DNA from 3 places in the Aeribacillus sp. FSL M8-0254 genome. Region 3 is predicted to be linked to each of the others. Evidence: riboswitches for the same ligand, from Rfam matches in the RefSeq annotation. Region 3 holds a riboswitch; each other region holds the start of a gene.
What was found. Region 3 has a riboswitch for S-adenosylmethionine ahead of NSQ44_RS15685 (2,3-diketo-5-methylthiopentyl-1-phosphate enolase). Riboswitches for the same ligand answer to the same signal wherever they lie in the genome.

Region 1 (5,632 bases), 2.1 Mb from region 3:
TCTTGACCGCTTTTTCATCTTCTAGTTCAAACGATAAAACCGCTCCACCGTTGACACTTTGCCGCAAATGAATATCTGACCCTGGGTGATCGTGAAGACCCGGATAGTACACTTTTTTAATGGCAGGGTGCTTTTTCAAAAATTCTGCTAATTGAGAAGCTGTTTTGACGGATTGATCCAGCCGCACATGAAGTGTTTTTAACCCTCTTAATACAAGCCAGCAATCATGCGGGCCGAGAACAGCGCCGAAGGCATTTTGAAGCTTGTAAAGCTCTTCGCCAAGCTTTTCATCTTTCACAACTGCCAGTCCTGCCAAACAGTCGCTATGACCTGCCAAAAATTTTGTTGCACTATGTAAAACAATATCGGCCCCTAAATCGAGAGGCCTTTGCAAAGCCGGAGTCATAAATGTATTATCAACAAATGTTAAACAGCTGTTTTCTTTTGCAAGCTGCACAATTGCTCGAATGTCCGTCACTTTTAACAGCGGATTCGAGGGCGTTTCAATGTAAATCACTTTTGTGTTCGGACGTATATTTGCTTTTACGGCATCAAGGTCCGTCATATCGACAAACGTATATTCAATGCCAAAGCGCGATAAGACATCGGCAACAATCCGGTATGTTCCGCCGTACACATCTTCAGTGACAAGAACGTGATCTCCCGAAGACAGTAGCAGAAAAGCTGTTGAAATGGCGGCCATTCCTGAAGCAAAAGCAAACCCTCTGGCGCCTCCCTCCAGTTCGGCAATCGCCTCTTCCAACGCTTTTCGTGTTGGATTTCCTGAACGGCTGTAGTCAAATTCAGGAGATTCATCCAATGTTTGCTGATGAAACGTTGACGCTTGCTGAATCGCCACGCTGACAGCACCGGTTGTCGGGTCAACCTTATGTTTATTATGAATCAATTTTGTTTGAAAGCTCCATTGGTCATGCATTTAGTAAATCTCCTTTCGCAGCTGCTTGCAATGCCTGCTTGAGATCTTCCTTCAAATCCTCCACGCTTTCAATCCCTACAGAAAAACGGAGAAGCCGGTTACATACACCGTTTTGAATTCGGATTTCTTCCGGAATGTCCGCATGTGTTTGGGTAGCTGGATACGTTATAAAGCTTTCTACCCCTCCAAGGCTTTCCGCAAAACAGATTAATTTCAGATTCTGCAAAAACGGGTTGACCCATTCTTCTTTTTTCACACGGAAGGAAAGCATTCCGCCTCTGCCAGGATATAATACATCATCAATTTCAGGAAGCTCTTTTAAATATGCCGCCAGCTCCCTTGCATTTTCCTGATGTTTGGCCATTCTCAATGATAAAGTTTTCATTCCTCTAAGCAGCAGCCACGAATCAAAAGGAGATAATACCGCACCAATTGCATTTTGATGCATGGCTAATTTTTCGCAAATTTCTTTCCCTTTTGCACAGACCAGGCCGGCAAGGACATCGTTGTGACCGCCTAAATATTTCGTTGCGCTGTGAATCACGATATGCGCTCCTTCTTCAATCGGACGCTGCAAAACAGGCGTGTAGAACGTATTGTCAACGATCAGCAGCAAATTGTGCTTCCGGGCCAATTCCGCCAACGAGGAAATCGATGTTTCCTGCATAAGCGGATTAGTGGGCGTTTCTAGAAAAATCGCTTTAGTATTTTCGTTTATTAATGATTCCGTATATTCGCGAGACGTAAAATCGTCATAGTGGAAGGTAAGACCGTATTTGCGCCACTCTTCTTCAAACAAGCGGTATGTCCCGCCATATAAATCTTTTGAAACGATCAGTTCATCTCCACTTTTAAATAAAGCCATAATCGTCTGAATCGCTGCCATTCCGGAAGAAAATGCAAATCCTTGATCGGCTCCCTCCAATTTGGCTATGGCGTCCTCGACAAGCTCTCTCGTTGGATTTTTTGTCCGAGTGTAATCATAACCTGTTGATTCGCCTATTCCTTTATGCCGGTAGGCAGTGGACAAATAAATGGGGGCGCTTACTGTTCCTGTAAGAGCTTCACTTCGATTTCCTAATTGGGCCAAAACTGTTTCAATATTCATCTTTGACTTTCCTCCCTTTTTTAGTTAGTAAAAATGTGCTGCTTTCATTGCCTGTAGAGGAGGCTTTAAAAATAAAACGCCCTCTTCATAAGAAGAAGGCGTTTATTGTTTGGCTCCTTCTTATCTTCCAAGCATATCTTACGGCAAAATGCTTGCTGGATTTAGCACCTTGGTACAAAGGTTATCATGCCGCCGTCCTTGTACCGGTTGCTGAGACTTCTTCGGGCCAGTTCCCTCCGCCTCTCTCGATAAGAATTCCGATATGAACTTTTGATAGGTATAACTTTACCTCAGTTTTTAAAAAAATTCAAGACGTTTCCTGCCAACAATTCCGATAACTTTGATTTATTTTCAGTAAAACTAAAGAAAAATAAGAACATTCTTTAAATAATCCGTCGATTCTGGAAATGTTTTTTGCGAAAGCCAAAAGGGAAATTTTTTTGTATGGATCACCTTTGATCCTCCATCATTTCAATGAAAGTGGTTTTATTTTCCCCTGAGGCTTCCCAAATTTTAATAGATTTTAAAATGCAAATATTCAATTCGAAAGCTGTCGTATTTTTAAGAAAAATTGTGAACGAGGTGATCTTCTTTTGAGGAATTGGAAAATTTTAAGAGAATTTAATAAACAGAGAATGAAACGATTGAATTAGCAAACTAATCGTTTGATAAATTTTTCGCCAACTTCAGTCAAATGAACCCGTATTCCATAAAGCAGCTGAACAGAAAACGAAGATGCGATATTTGTTTTGCAGGTGAAGCTGGGAAGCAAAAAAGATGAACATAAACGTGCCGTTGGAAAATTTGCTGAACATTCTTTACTGATGCGCCTTCTCTTTTTTATCAATATTATGGAAAGGAAAGACTGTTTATGATGCTGTATATAATCGACAGCATTCGAACCAATAATTTTCATGACGAGCAAATGATGGGGCAAATCAAAATTATGTGAGAAAACGCTTTCTAAAAATTGGAACATCATCAAAACAATGTGTACGGAATTTATTATGATTATGAAAGCGACTACAGAGGAGATTATTTAATTAAGCATTGCAATTGAAGAAAATAATGGGGAAGCTTTTAATTGAAATCCCGAGAAACATGAAAATAAAGTTTTTCAAGTAGATACAACGGACGAACAAAGCATGTTTAAAACTTGGAGTAAGATTTGGAAGCAAGAAGAAACTGGTTTAATAGAGCGTGCTTGAAAAATACAGCCTAAAGCCCAAATGGAGAAATTGAAATTCATATAGGCGCTGTCTAATAAGTCGATTTTCCGGCTTATAGACGCCCCTTTAATGTTTTAGAAATGTTGATTCGTTTTCAATGGATTTTGACTTTCTGGACAGCTCCAAACAATGTGAAAAAACGGGAGCTTATTCGAGCGATTTGAATAAAATGCTCTCACAACAACAGAATCCCAATATACAGGCATAATCATAAACAACTTTTGGGATAATCCTTTTTTAACAACTGCTTCATCTTGAACATCAACAAAATAACCCCCTATCCAGAAGCCGCATAATATCAAACAGCTTCTATATAGGGGGGTTATTGCTTAATTCAAAAAGCTTGTATCTACAAGACCTTTAAGATCCGGTTTTTCTTTTAAAAATTTCAAGTCATAAGAAGAGTTAGAAAAGTCTTGAAGAACTTTTTCATCCACTTCGGTTGTATAGCGGACACGTTCCCAAGCGCTGTCGATAATTTCTGGGTCAAGCTCTTGATTGGTTATATCTTTAATCGATTGAATGGCAATATCGCGTGCTTCCTCTTTGTTTTTATTGATGAAGTCGACTGCTTTTTTATGAGCTTTGACGATATTTTGAACTAAATCTTTATTTTCTTTAATAAATTTGTTGCTTGTCACTAAAACAGTGTTCGGGAGTGTAGTGCCATAGGCGATGTCTTTCGTATCGACAATCACTTTCGCTCCGTCTTTTATTAATAATGAAGCCCAAGGCTCAGGCACAGCGGCTAAATCCACTTTTCCCGATTCAAAGAAAGCTTGATATTGTGCCGGGTTTCCAGTTGTATGCTTTAATGTGCCGCCGATTCTTGATGAAGCAATGTCGTAATCTTGCAAATACGTTTCAAATTGGACATCGTGAGTGCAGCCGACACCAGGAGTAATGAATGTTTTATTATGAATATCATCTAAGCTTTCGATTCCGCTTTTTTTGCTTGCTACGACGACAGTACCCCCAGATGACGCACCAGCAATAATTTTCACGTCTGCACCATTAGAATAGTTATTCATGACAGGAGCTGGACCGACAAGCCCGGCGTCAATTTCGCCGGTTTTCAACGCTGTCATAAAAGCACCGCCATCCGGAAAAGTTTTATATTCAATCTCTACCTGATCCCCTAGTGCTTCTTCATAGTAGCCCTTTTCCTTCGCAATCATCGCCGGAACATGGTCAATATTTGGGAAATAGCCGATGACTACTTTATTTTTTCCGCTTTTCTCTTTTCCTGATGCCTCATTCCCTCCGCCGGCTCCGCAGGCAGATAAAATCCCAATTAACAACAAGGTGATAAATGATAGCAGCAAACCTTTTCTCTTCATAATCTCAACTTCCTCCCTTTATTGTTCAAGCAATCCCCATTTTTTCATCACTTTCTTTTCAATTCTGCTGAAAAAAACTAAATCTACTAAAATTCCAATTAAGGCAATGATAAATATAATGCCCATCACTAACGCCATATCGCCAAAATCTGATGCGAATTTTAACGTATAGCCTAAACCCGGGCCGGTGCTTAGCAGCTCGCTACCCATCAGGCCTCTCCACCCAAACGCCCAAGCAAGCCTTGCACCAGTTACTGCATGCGGAATGGCTGCAGGAAAAATCACATGAGTAAACAGTGAAAATCCGCTGTAATCCATTGTCCTTGCCGCATTTGTATATATTGGAGGAACGCTTTTAATGCCTGTCCGCATATTCAATGTCATCACAAGCGTTCCACCGAGCACAACAATAAAAATGATCGCTTTTTCATTTAAACCGAACCAGATGATGGCTAGAGGCAGCCATACGATGCTCGGTACGCTTTGCAACGGCAAAATTAAAGAGCCAATGGTATCATCCATTACTTTCGATTTTGCCAAAATAACCCCTAGCACCGTTCCAAGAATTAGAGCAATCACAAGCCCGATTGCCAGCCGCTGAAAACTTGCCAGCAAATCATAAACAAGAGTTAGATCAGCAAAACCGTTCCACAATGCCTGAAAAATATCGCTCGGAGCCGGAAAGACGACAGCCTTAATATTTAACAGCTTGACGATTGCTTCCCATATACCCAATGCGGCTGCATAAAAAATGATTCGTTTAACGACCTGCTGCATAACTTTCTTCCTCTTTCACTACTTTATCAATTTCTGACTTCAACAGCTTTTGAATGCGCTCTTCATATTCAGCAAGCTGCTTTCTAAATTCATCACGTGGTCTCGGAAAAGAAACTTCAATCTCATCAATAATTCTCCCAGGCCTTGTACCCATGACGATAATACGATCCGATAATTTTAACGACTCTTGGATGCTGTGCGTAACAAATAGAATTGTTTTTTTCGTATCGATCCAAATTTT
Region 2 (5,632 bases), 2.2 Mb from region 3:
CAGCTATTCACGGAAGTTATAAAGACTTGCGTCAATTATCTTAATGGAACCGCCGTATACGGAACCGTACGTACGGTGGTGTGAGAGGACGGGAGTTAATCGCTCCCTCCTACTCGATTTTTTGTCCTTCTTTTTTAAATTTTCAGTTTGCACAAAATGTATTGTTTTCTATTTGTGATCAAGATAGACTATATGTAAATGAAAAAAAGTAGGTGTGATTAATGAATATTCACATTATCGCTGATAGTGCTTGTGATCTGCCTGTCTCTTTTTTAAACGATCAAGGCGTTTCTTTCATCCCTCTTCGTGTCCACCTTGGCGAGAAGGACTATGAGGATCAATTGACAATCAAACCAAAAGAAGTTTACGACTATATGAGAGCTGGAAACGTTGCTAAAACATCACAAGCATCACCGGAAACAATCACCAATCAATTTGAAAAGCTGGCGAAAGACAATCAGCCGGCGCTGTATATTGCCTTTTCTTCCGAATTGTCCGGTACATATCAAACTGCCGTTATGGTTCAGCAGCAATTGCTTGAAAAATATCCGAATTGGAAACTGCAAATTATCGATTCGAAATGTGCTTCACTTGGGTATGGACTTGCTGTCCGCTACACCATTCAATTAGCAAAACAAGGACTTGATTTAGAACAAATGGCAAATGCAGTAAAAGAGTATTGCAGTCATATGGAGCACATTTTTACAGTTGATCGCCTGGAATATTTGGCTCGCGGCGGGAGAATCAGCAAAACATCTGCGTTTGTTGGCGGACTGCTAAATATCAAGCCGCTTTTGCATGTCGAAGAAGGAAAGCTGATCCCGCTGGAAAAAATCCGCGGGAAAAAGAAGCTTTACCGGAGAATTCTTGAGCTGATGGAAGAGCGTGGAGACAGATTGAGTGAACAGACAATCGCCATCAGCCATGGTGATGATGAAGAAGCAGCTCTCGAATTAAAACAATTAATTGAAGAAACGTTTCATCCAAAAGAAATTATCATCCATACGATCGGTGCTGTCATTGGTGCACACTCTGGCCCCGGCACCCTTGCTGTATTTTTTCTAAATAAACATATTCAAGAAGCTTCATGGAAATCATAAGTATATAACAGTATGGAAAGGAGCTTCCTGAATGTCCAAAACAAGCGATAATGATAAAAAAGCTGTAGACAACAATGCAAAACGACACGAAAAAAATCTATTGAAGGAAAAAAATCGAGAGCTTGGAAAACGGCAATACTCAAAGAAAACGGATCATTTATAATGCCCGCCTGTCGGGCTTTTTCTTTTTTTGAAATATCTCTAAAGGCGAGTCTTCCACCTCTTCTATCCGGACGTTCTGAAAGATAAAGACGCTTTCTTATCTTACAGTATGCATCTTTTCTCTAGCTTTTGTTTTCATTTTGTCTAATAAAACATGGGCGGGGCAATAACTTTCAATTTGATTAGGCCATTCATTTCATTAAAAAACAGAGAAATCCAAAACGTTTCCATATTCGAAAGCGGAGGTCATTTTTTTATATGTAAGAGGAAATGACAAACATGTGGGAATCTATCCTTTATTGATGTAAGATATTGTAAAATAAGTATACAAGAGGTGGCACAATGAAGAAACATGAAATTTCCGTGTATCTTACAAAAGAGATGGAGCCGGAATATGTCATTTCCCTTGTCCATGAAGCGATCAAATTTAACAGCTACATTTTATTCCAAACAAAAAAGCTCCAATTAAATGCGAAAAGCGTTTTAAGCATGCTCGGTTTTTCCGCCTTTTTAGAAGGTCATGTAGTCATCAGCGCTGAAGGAGAAGATTCGCTCGAAGCAGTAAAAAACTTACAAGACTTTCTTTCCCCTAAATGTTCTAAAGCGACATCATTAGCTTAATTGCATTTAAGCAGCTATTAATTTCCTTGCCGTTGCTTTAAGTAACGGTTTTTTCATTTAATTTGCGAGGAACCCCTAAAAGAGTTGTTCAACTGAACGACATTCACTATAATGAATGTAAATAACGTTATTGGAGGTAAAAAGTTGGCTAAGGAGAATTCATTTGACATCGTCTCAAAAGTGGATATTGCCGAAGTGAACAATTCCATTCAAATGGCGAAAAAAGAAATTGTAAACAGATATGATTTCAAAGGATCTAAAAGCGATATATCCCTAGAAAAAGATGAGCTTGTGCTAATCTCTGACGATGAATATAAGCTGAATCAACTAAAAGATGTATTAGTAAGCAAAATGATTAAACGCGGTGTCGCAACCAAGAATATTCAGTACGGGAAAATCGAAAAGGCTTCAGGAGGCACTGTCAGACAAAAAGCCAAACTTGTCAACGGAATTGACAAAGAAAACGGGAAAAAGATCAATGCGCTGATCAAAAATACCGGGCTAAAAGTAAAAAGCCAAATTCAAGACGACCAAGTCCGGGTAAGCGGCAAAAGCAAGGACGATTTGCAAAAAGTGATTGCAGCTGTGAAAAGCGCCGACTTGCCGATCGACGTACAATTTATTAATTTTCGCTAGCTTTGCCCTGTTCACAAAATTGAAATTTTATATTGATTATTTTGATAAAATTCGTTAAATTAGGATTAATCCGTTGTTTTAAAATTTCATACGGTAAAGCGTTCTTATCAAGAGAAGCGGAGGGACTGGCCCGATGAACCTTCAGCAACCGGATTACCCAAAAACTTTGGGTACCAAGGTGCTAAATCCAGCGATGCGTAAATTTGCGCTCGGAAGATAAGAAGAAGGGGAAAATGTTCAAGAAAAAGTCTTCTTCTTAGAAGGCTTTTCTTTTTTATATAGGTGTTCGCCTCCTTGCAGGCGCCTATTTCATTTGATTGGAGGACTTTTTATGGGGCTTTTACAAGATTTACAAAATCATATATTAATTGCCGACGGAGCAATGGGGACTCTACTATACTCATTCGGAATAGACAGATGCTTTGATGAGCTAAACGTTTCAAAACCGGAAGAAATAGAACGGATTCATTCAGCCTATTTAGACGCAGGCGCAACTGTTATTCAAACAAATACATACGGCGCCAATCGCATAAAGCTTGCCAGATATGGGCTGGAAGATGATATAAAGATCATCAACCAAAAAGGGGTTGAACTTGCAAAGAGGGCGTTACAAAAAGCGGAAAACAAAGGGTATGTCATCGGAACAATCGGCGGCATCCGTTCGTTTCAAAAAAGCGCCTTCACGCTATCTGACATTGCCGAAAATTTTCGTGAGCAGCTTCATGTCCTTTTATCCGAAAACGTAGATGGCATTATTTTAGAAACCTATTACGACTTGGAAGAACTGAAAACCGTTTTGCAAATAGCTAGAAAAGAAACGGATTTGCCCATTATCACAAATGTTTCTTTGCACGAACAAGGCGTCTTTCAAAATGGAACAAGATTGGCAGACGGTTTGAAAATGCTTGAAGAACTTGGTGCAGATATTGTCGGCCTCAATTGCCGTTTAGGCCCTTATCATATGCTGCAATCGCTGGAAGAAGTGCCGCTGTTTGAACATGCCTTTTTATCCGCTTTTCCAAACGGCAGCCTGCCAAGGTATGAAAACGGAAGATTAGTTTATGAATCAGATGAACACTATTTTTATGAAGCGGCTCTTCAATTCCGAAAACAAGGTGTCCGGCTTCTCGGCGGATGCTGCGGAACCGCGCCGAAACATATTCGGGCAATGGCTGAAGCAGTATCAAACCTACCTCCTGTCACAGAGAAAGAAGTTAAAGAACGAAATGTTCCAATTCATGTTTTACCTACGAAAGAAAGTCAAGAAACTCCTCTCCCAGATATTGCAAAAAACAGACGCTCAGTGATTGTAGAATTGGACCCGCCGAAAACGCTCGGCTTGGAAAAATTTTTAACAGGAGCAAAAGCGTTGAAAAAAGCGGGGATTGATGCAATTACGCTTGCGGATAATTCCCTTGCTACACCAAGAATCAGCAATGTTGCTTGCGCAAATATTGTGAAAAGCCGTTTCCAGCTTCGCCCGCTCGTTCATTTAACATGTCGTGACAGAAATTTAATCGGCATTCAATCCCATTTAATGGGGCTGCATACGCTTGGCCTGCACGATATTTTAGCGGTCACCGGCGACCCGTCCAAAATCGGTGATTTTCCGGGTGCAACCTCTGTCTATGATTTATCATCGTTTGATTTAATCAGCTTAATTAAGCAATTTAATGAAGGTTTGTCATACTCCGGAAAATCACTTGGTCAAAAAACAAACTTTACTGTAGCCGCCGCCTTCAATCCGAACGTAAGACATCTTGATCGCGCAGTTCAGAGACTTGAGAAAAAAATCAGCTGCGGAGCCGATTATTTTATTACGCAGCCGCTCTACTCGGAGAAGCTGATCGAAGAAGTATATGAAGCAACAAAACATCTGAATGTTCCGATATATCTCGGGATTATGCCGTTAATAAGCAGCCGCAATGCTGAATTTATTCATAACGAAGTGCCAGGCATTAAATTGTCCGATTCGATTCGCGAACAGATGCAAAAAGCAGGCAATGATAAAGAAAAGGGAAAACGAGAAGGACTTGCCATTGCAAAATCGCTTATTGACGCAGCATTTGACCTGTTTAACGGCATTTACTTAATCACTCCGTTTTTGCATTATGAGATGACAGTCGAGCTGACGGAATACATTCATGAAAAAGAAAAGGCAAAACGAGAAAGGAAGATTTCCCATGTATAACATAAAGGAACAGCTGGAGAAAAAAATTTTAATACTAGACGGAGCCATGGGAACAATGATTCAAGCTGCAGAATTATCTGCGAAAGATTTTGGCGGTGAAGAATATGAAGGATGCAACGAATATTTAAACATCACTTCCCCTGAAACGATTGTCCGTATTCATGAAGCGTACCTTGAAGCAGGCGCTGATATTATCGAAACAAATACGTTTGGCGGTACAAGCATCGTCCTCGAGGAATATAACTTGGGGCACCTTGCTTTTGAAATAAATAAAAAAGCAGCGGAGATTGCAAAGCGCGCTGCAGAAAAATATTCAACACCGGATTGGCCTCGTTTTGTGGCAGGATCAATGGGGCCAACGACTAAAACGCTCTCCGTTACAGGCGGCGTCACATTCCAACAATTGGCAGAAGCTTATCAAGTTCAAGCGGAAGGACTGTTAGAGGGGGGCGTTGATGTACTTCTACTTGAGACAAGCCAAGATATGCTCAATGTGAAAGCAGGTTACTTAGGAATTCAACAAGCTTTTCAAAAGCTCAAGAAAGAAGTGCCGATCATTCTGTCCGGAACGATAGAACCGATGGGAACAACTCTTGCCGGTCAAGATATTGAAGCGTTTTACATTTCAGCTGAACATATGAATCCAATTGCCGTCGGCTTAAACTGTGCGACAGGTCCTGAATTCATGACCGATCACATCCGCACATTGTCTGAAATCGCCAATACCGCTGTCAGCTGTTATCCGAATGCCGGACTGCCTGATGAAGAAGGTCGCTACCATGAATCACCGGAATCTTTAGCCAAAAAAATCAGAGGGTTTGCAGAAAGAGGCTGGCTTAATATGGTCGGCGGCTGCTGCGGAACAACTCCCGAACATATTCGCGCAATAAGGGAGGCAATGGAAGGCTTAACACCGCGAAAA
Region 3 (5,632 bases):
GCCGCTTGTCCCCATAAACCAATCCCTCGCAGCAAGCTCCTCTTTAATCTCCGCAAGCTCATGAACACGAGTTAAAACGACACTCATTTTGCGCCACCTTTTTCTTCTATGAAATTTGTTTTGTTTATTGTCTTCTCTAAAATGTCAATACAGTCGTAAAATGTTTCGAAAGATTGATAAGGAATAGAAAATTCTTGACATTTTTTTGATAAATAATCACGTGCAATAACTGTATCTGCAATCTTCGCGGCTTCTAAATCTGTGACGGAATCCCCGATGATGATGGAATGAGTGTCAGCATTTGCAATTTGCCGAATAATTGTCGGTTTGCAGCACCCACAATTTTGGTTGGGACATTTTTCATCACACGTATAAGGCCAATGAATGGTGATCGTTTCTCCGCTAAAATCCGCTTTATTGCAAAACAGTGCGGTAATAGAATCAAAAGGCTGCAACAGCGGTTTAATAAAAAAATCGATTCCGCCGCTGACAATGTATAAAGGAATGTTCATGTTTTTCGCATAATGAACAAAGTCGCGAAATCCTTCCCTTATTTCTGCAGTTTCTAAAATGTAGCGAACGATGTCACCCTTTAAAGAAGATGGAAGAAGTGCAAACATCTTGCCGACTCCTTCCTGAATACTAATCGACTGGGAAAGGACGCCATCCTTCAATTGCTCCCACTCTTTTGGAGCGAAACGCTTCATGATGCTAACGATGTTATCTTTTTTTGTCACCGTTCCATCAAAATCACAAAATATTACTGGCTTCAATTGGACGGTGCCTCCTTCCATCCCCAGAGCCGAATCGCTTCTTGTAATTCTATGTATTCAGCTGCTTCATTAAGGGGAACACCCCGGGAAACAGCGTCAACTGCCTGACGGAAAGCTTTTCCTCCGCCTTTAGCACCTTGCGGGTGACCGTGAACACCGCCTCCTGCATTAATGACACAATCTTTTCCAAAATCATGAATTAAAATGGGAACAAGACCCGGGTGAATGCCAGCAGATGGAACAGGAAAAGCTGGTTTTAAAACTGATTCCTTCACCAATTCTTCTTTCACGTTTAAAACTTTGTCACGCTCCAATGCAACGCTGCCATATGGTGAAGGGAACAACGAAAAATCTGCTCCAGCAATTCTTATCAATTTTCCAAGCAATAAGGAATGAGAGAGCCCATATTTTTCGGATGAAGTAAACGATCCGCTAAACGCCGGATGAGCCATAATTGGGAGGGCGATTTCATCATCTTCCCTTAATGCTTGCAGCACATCGAGGCCATATGTAAAAACATTAAATAGCAAAATATCGGCACCTAATTCTTTTGCTTTTCTTGCCTTATCTTTCAATTCAAATGTTTTTCCCGTCAAATTGACCGCATACAAAGTTCGGTGCCCTTTTTCTTGATACACGTTATCAAGAACTTTTTTGCCTTCCTTTATTCTTGTTTCAAATGATGTGAGCGAATTTTCAAAAAGTATTTCGTCATCCTTTACTAAGTCGACGCCCCCGAGAGCCTGCTCCCGCAATTGAGCAAGAAGGTAATCCATATCACGTCCAATTACACCTTTAAAGATGCTCATCACTAACGGTCTGTCGTAAACGCCAAGTTTTTCTCGTAACCCTTGAATTCCAAATCGAGGACCTGGAAAATACCGAAAGATCTCATCGTCAAACTGCAAATCTAGTAATTTTATTTCTCCATCTAGTGATAATTTTCCAAAAGTTGTCGTTAAGATGGCAGGAATGTCTTTAGAAAAGTTTTCTCCCGGAAAACGAATGTGAAGCTGTGCAATCGTTTTGCCGGAGGATGGATCCTCGCCTGTTTCTTTTATTTCAACCACTTGTCCTTTATGCTTTTTCAACTGCTCTTGCACTAAAAGAGGAAGGTCAGTCCACGAACCTACAGTCAATCCAAGAGCAATCCCTTCCGCTTTTTTTTCTAAATCTTCTCGTTTCGCAATGATTTGGTATACTGCTGTTACGTGACCCATTTTTTCAATCCTCTTCATTCAGATTTTTTTATATAAATAAAACCTCTTCAATAAGAAGAGGTTTTTTGTCAAAACAACTTCTTATCTTTCAACATCTCTGTTGGGAGAATTAGCACCGTGCTCATCATATGAGTCGGTTGCCGGGCTTCATTGGGCTCATCCCTCCACCTGCTCTTGATAAGAGTTTTATTATTAACTTTATAATTCTTATTCGTTTACTTGGATTATGCCACTATCCTTCCCCTCTGTCAACACTTTTTTACATCATATTCGATTCAAATTCGCTTACATTTTTCTGATGGCATGCTACAATTATTTAATGGTGCAGTTTACAATTTGAGGTATTTTCCGGAACTTGAGGTTGAGCCAAAACAGGAAAGCCTAAAAAAAGAGGACGAAAAAAGAAGGTACAACATCTTTTTAACGTCTTCCGATCGCATCATGCTAGATTACTAGACTTAGAAAAACTGGTTGAATTACGCAATTATAACGTTACTGGTTATCGTGAGACAATTTGTTTCTTGTACCGTTATTGGTTATGTTGCTTTTTGAATGATCCAGAAGAAGCCTTAAAACAAACGCTAACGTTTAATTTACAGTTTAATGAGCCTTTAAGAAGATCCACCAGAAGCGCTGAAAAGGCCTATTATGCACGGAATAACGAAGAAGCAAACCGAATAGCTAGAGAAAAAGGGTATCCTGGCGCTGGATATAATATCAGCAATAAAAAATTAATTGAATGGTTAGATAAGATATAACAGAGGACGAACAACGCCATTTAAGCACGATTATAGATGCGAATGAAAAGCGGAGAAGGAAACAAAAACGCCGGGAAATGGGCGTAAAAAGCCGTGAGGAGTATTTAAAAGAACAGCGCAATAAAACGGATAAGAACTTAGAAAAACTTAGACAAGCAATTGAGTTGAATCCTGATTTCTCGAATTACAAATTAGCTAAATTGCTAGGAATAAGTGAATCGTATGTAAGGAAAGGATGTTATATGTTATTTACTGGAACGGATGATTTAATTAAAAACGAGGATCGATCAATTAAAGAACATGATGTTTTATATTCTAGAATTAAACCTGAAAATTAAACATTTGATAGGAGGAACCTATTTTTATGATTAATTTTTGGAATAAAGTTACTAAATACAAAGAAGCACGTTATGCTGCAGGAATGAATTTTGATCTTGAAGAGATAGAACCCTTTTTAAACCATTTATCAAACTCAATTTTAGATTCAGGCTTGACTCAAGAAGAAATCAACATGATTCTATCTGAAATAGATAAAATGAATGAAGACAATGAGATCAAAGAGTTTGGAACTTTCGATGTTATCTATAAAGGAAAGCCATCAAAAATAAGGGTTCAAGCTGAAATCCACATTGAAGATGGGGATAAAGAGTTAGTGCTATATATGTATAGTACTAAAAAATTGGTAGACGTTATAGAAAAGGAAATGCTAAAGGTGGAAGAGCAAAGGGAATTTTAAAGGTTGGAAACAATTAAATTTGTTAATTAAAATCTGGATTTAATTTTAGGCTGTCGAGTTTTTCTTGACAGCCCTCCCTCTTCCCCTCATGGACGTAATGGCGCTGATTCACGAATTCGATCCGTAAGCCGTTGCGCTTCCACCCTTCGTGAACGATCAGGATTTGTCTTCCTTGGCCCGTTTTCTCTTCCCTTGGCGAGAGACAAACAGTCCATCGGCCTCCCACAAACAGCATCCGTCCATATTGCTGGTCAACCGGGCAGTGCAGCGGAGCTTCGGCTTCGAGCACCAACTGGCGGATCGCCTCATGGCTTATCACCGGATACCCGACCATCTGGGCAAGCGTACAAGCCGCTTTGCGATAAGTAGAGCACTCCACAACCAATCCCACCGCCGTTTCTTCTAGACAAGGACTGATTGACTGCGATCCATCAAACGCTAGAAGGGAGTCAAGCAAAAACGTGTAACGGTTTTGTTCTCGGTCTAAATAGTAGTTTCGCTCAAAGGTGACTTCGCCAAACAGGGTTTGAATCGTGGAGCGTCGTTTGTCTTTCAAGTGGTACCGGCGCTTGTCCCGGGTTTCCGCCAATTGTCGGTCGATGTCCTCCAACAAAGCCGTAAACAGCTCGGCGAAGGCGTTTTGCAGGGCCGAAACAAATCAAGTTCGATCTCTTTCCATGTCAACGAATTTGTGGTAAGATGTTGTTGAATATTCATGGGACTCTCTCCTCCTGTTTGATAGTGTGGTCAATAATCATCTTATCAGGGAGAGAGTCCTTTTTTCATGTTCCTGCTTGGGATCCTACCGCGCTTTCGCTTGGTGACCCCGATGAGGGGATTACGAACCTACGTTCCTACCCCCCTCATCGGGAATTCTAAGAATTTCTCCCACAAACATTTTACGCACACCAGAAAATATTTATGGAAAATGCAAAAAGGCTAGATAACGCTAGATACCATGCATGGTTTCATCATCATAACTCTGATTGATGGATTACTGTTGCAAAGAAAAAAGAAGGTAAATTCATCCAATATCATTACAAACCACAGGAATTGGCTGAAAAACTAACAGAATGGCTCGAAGAGGATGTTTATTTTAGCTAGAATACAATTTTATAAGCCTAGCCGACAAATTACGAATATAAGGCAATTAAAGTCGTTATATGTTGATTTAGATTTTTATTTGTTTAATTATAATTCGAACTGGATAATCGGCAAATTAGAATACGATTATTTTGGCCAATCGATTCCAGAGCCGAATATAATCATTTTTAGCGGTCAAGAAATGGTTTTAATTTGGCTTAAAGAGCCTGTTCCTTACAAAGCTTCACCGTTATGGCAAGCGGTACAAAATCACTTCTTAGAACAATTAAAAGAGCTAGGGGGCGACTCTAGGGCGGTTGATGCTTCAAGGGTATTCCGCATTGCTGGAAGCATTAATTCAAAAAACGGTGTAGAGGTAACAGGGCAATATCGTCATAAGGAACGTTATGTCTTGAGAACGTTAATTAAAGGAGAAATGATTTTTATGGAAACTTATACAACCCTCAAAAAGATTACTCCTTCCTATGACCCTTGGGAAGCTTATTTAGATATGAAGGAATACGGTGAATTAACATTATCAAATATAGAATTTACCACCACCACAATCTGCAATATGCGATGTGAGCATTGCGCTGTAGGATACACTTTATCTCCGAAAGATCCGGAAGGGCTGCCGCTCGATTTGCTTTTAAAAAGGCTAGACGAAGTGCCGACATTGCGATCCCTTTCGATTACCGGCGGGGAGCCGATGCTTTCGATAAAATCTGTGGAAAATTATGTCGTTCCCATTTTAAAATACGCACATGAACGCGGAATACGAACCCAAATTAATTCCAATTTAACATTGGACTTGAAACGCTATGAAAAAATTATCCCGTATTTAGATGTTTTGCATATTTCCCATAACTGGGGAACAGTCGATGATTTTGTTGAAGCCGGATTTGCAATGATGAAAAAGAAGCCTCCATATAAAGAACGTGCAAAATATTTTGAACGAATCATTGAAAACTCTAGAGCTCTGGCTGAAGCGGGAGTAATTGTTTCAGCGGAGACGATGCTGAATAAACGGACGGTTCCTCATCTTGAAAAAATCCATAGACA

Region 1: another riboswitch for S-adenosylmethionine. It lies ahead of NSQ44_RS05605 (methionine biosynthesis PLP-dependent protein); the one in region 3 lies ahead of NSQ44_RS15685 (2,3-diketo-5-methylthiopentyl-1-phosphate enolase).
Region 2: another riboswitch for S-adenosylmethionine. It lies ahead of NSQ44_RS05240 (bifunctional homocysteine S-methyltransferase/methylenetetrahydrofolate reductase); the one in region 3 lies ahead of NSQ44_RS15685 (2,3-diketo-5-methylthiopentyl-1-phosphate enolase).

What each region holds. Positions count from the first base shown of each region.
Region 1 covers NZ_JBBOZY010000001.1:1,128,562-1,134,193, reverse strand. Annotated here, with positions in the region: gene metC (cystathionine beta-lyase) at 1-937, opposite strand, end outside; gene NSQ44_RS05605 (methionine biosynthesis PLP-dependent protein) at 930-2,045, opposite strand; SAM riboswitch class I at 2,163-2,300, opposite strand; gene NSQ44_RS18960 (YSIRK-type signal peptide-containing protein) at 2,566-2,610, shown strand; gene NSQ44_RS05600 (aliphatic sulfonate ABC transporter substrate-binding protein) at 3,604-4,614, opposite strand; gene NSQ44_RS05595 (ABC transporter permease) at 4,633-5,391, opposite strand; gene NSQ44_RS05590 (ABC transporter ATP-binding protein) at 5,375-5,632, opposite strand, start outside.
Region 2 covers NZ_JBBOZY010000001.1:1,057,212-1,062,843, reverse strand. Annotated here, with positions in the region: gene NSQ44_RS05260 (DegV family protein) at 222-1,100, shown strand; gene NSQ44_RS05255 (DUF3941 domain-containing protein) at 1,132-1,263, shown strand; gene NSQ44_RS05250 (HPr family phosphocarrier protein) at 1,605-1,883, shown strand; gene NSQ44_RS05245 (YajQ family cyclic di-GMP-binding protein) at 2,028-2,519, shown strand; SAM riboswitch class I at 2,621-2,742, shown strand; gene NSQ44_RS05240 (bifunctional homocysteine S-methyltransferase/methylenetetrahydrofolate reductase) at 2,851-4,710, shown strand; gene metH (methionine synthase) at 4,703-5,632, shown strand, end outside.
Region 3 covers NZ_JBBOZY010000001.1:3,228,786-3,234,417, forward strand. Annotated here, with positions in the region: gene NSQ44_RS15675 (methylthioribulose 1-phosphate dehydratase) at 1-87, opposite strand, end outside; gene NSQ44_RS15680 (2-hydroxy-3-keto-5-methylthiopentenyl-1-phosphate phosphatase) at 84-773, opposite strand; gene NSQ44_RS15685 (2,3-diketo-5-methylthiopentyl-1-phosphate enolase) at 770-1,993, opposite strand; SAM riboswitch class I at 2,072-2,177, opposite strand; gene NSQ44_RS15690 (hypothetical protein) at 2,542-2,751, shown strand; gene NSQ44_RS15695 (hypothetical protein) at 2,829-3,089, shown strand; gene NSQ44_RS15700 (hypothetical protein) at 3,116-3,487, shown strand; gene NSQ44_RS15705 (UPF0236 family transposase-like protein) at 3,510-4,100, opposite strand; gene yfkAB (radical SAM/CxCxxxxC motif protein YfkAB) at 5,016-5,632, shown strand, end outside.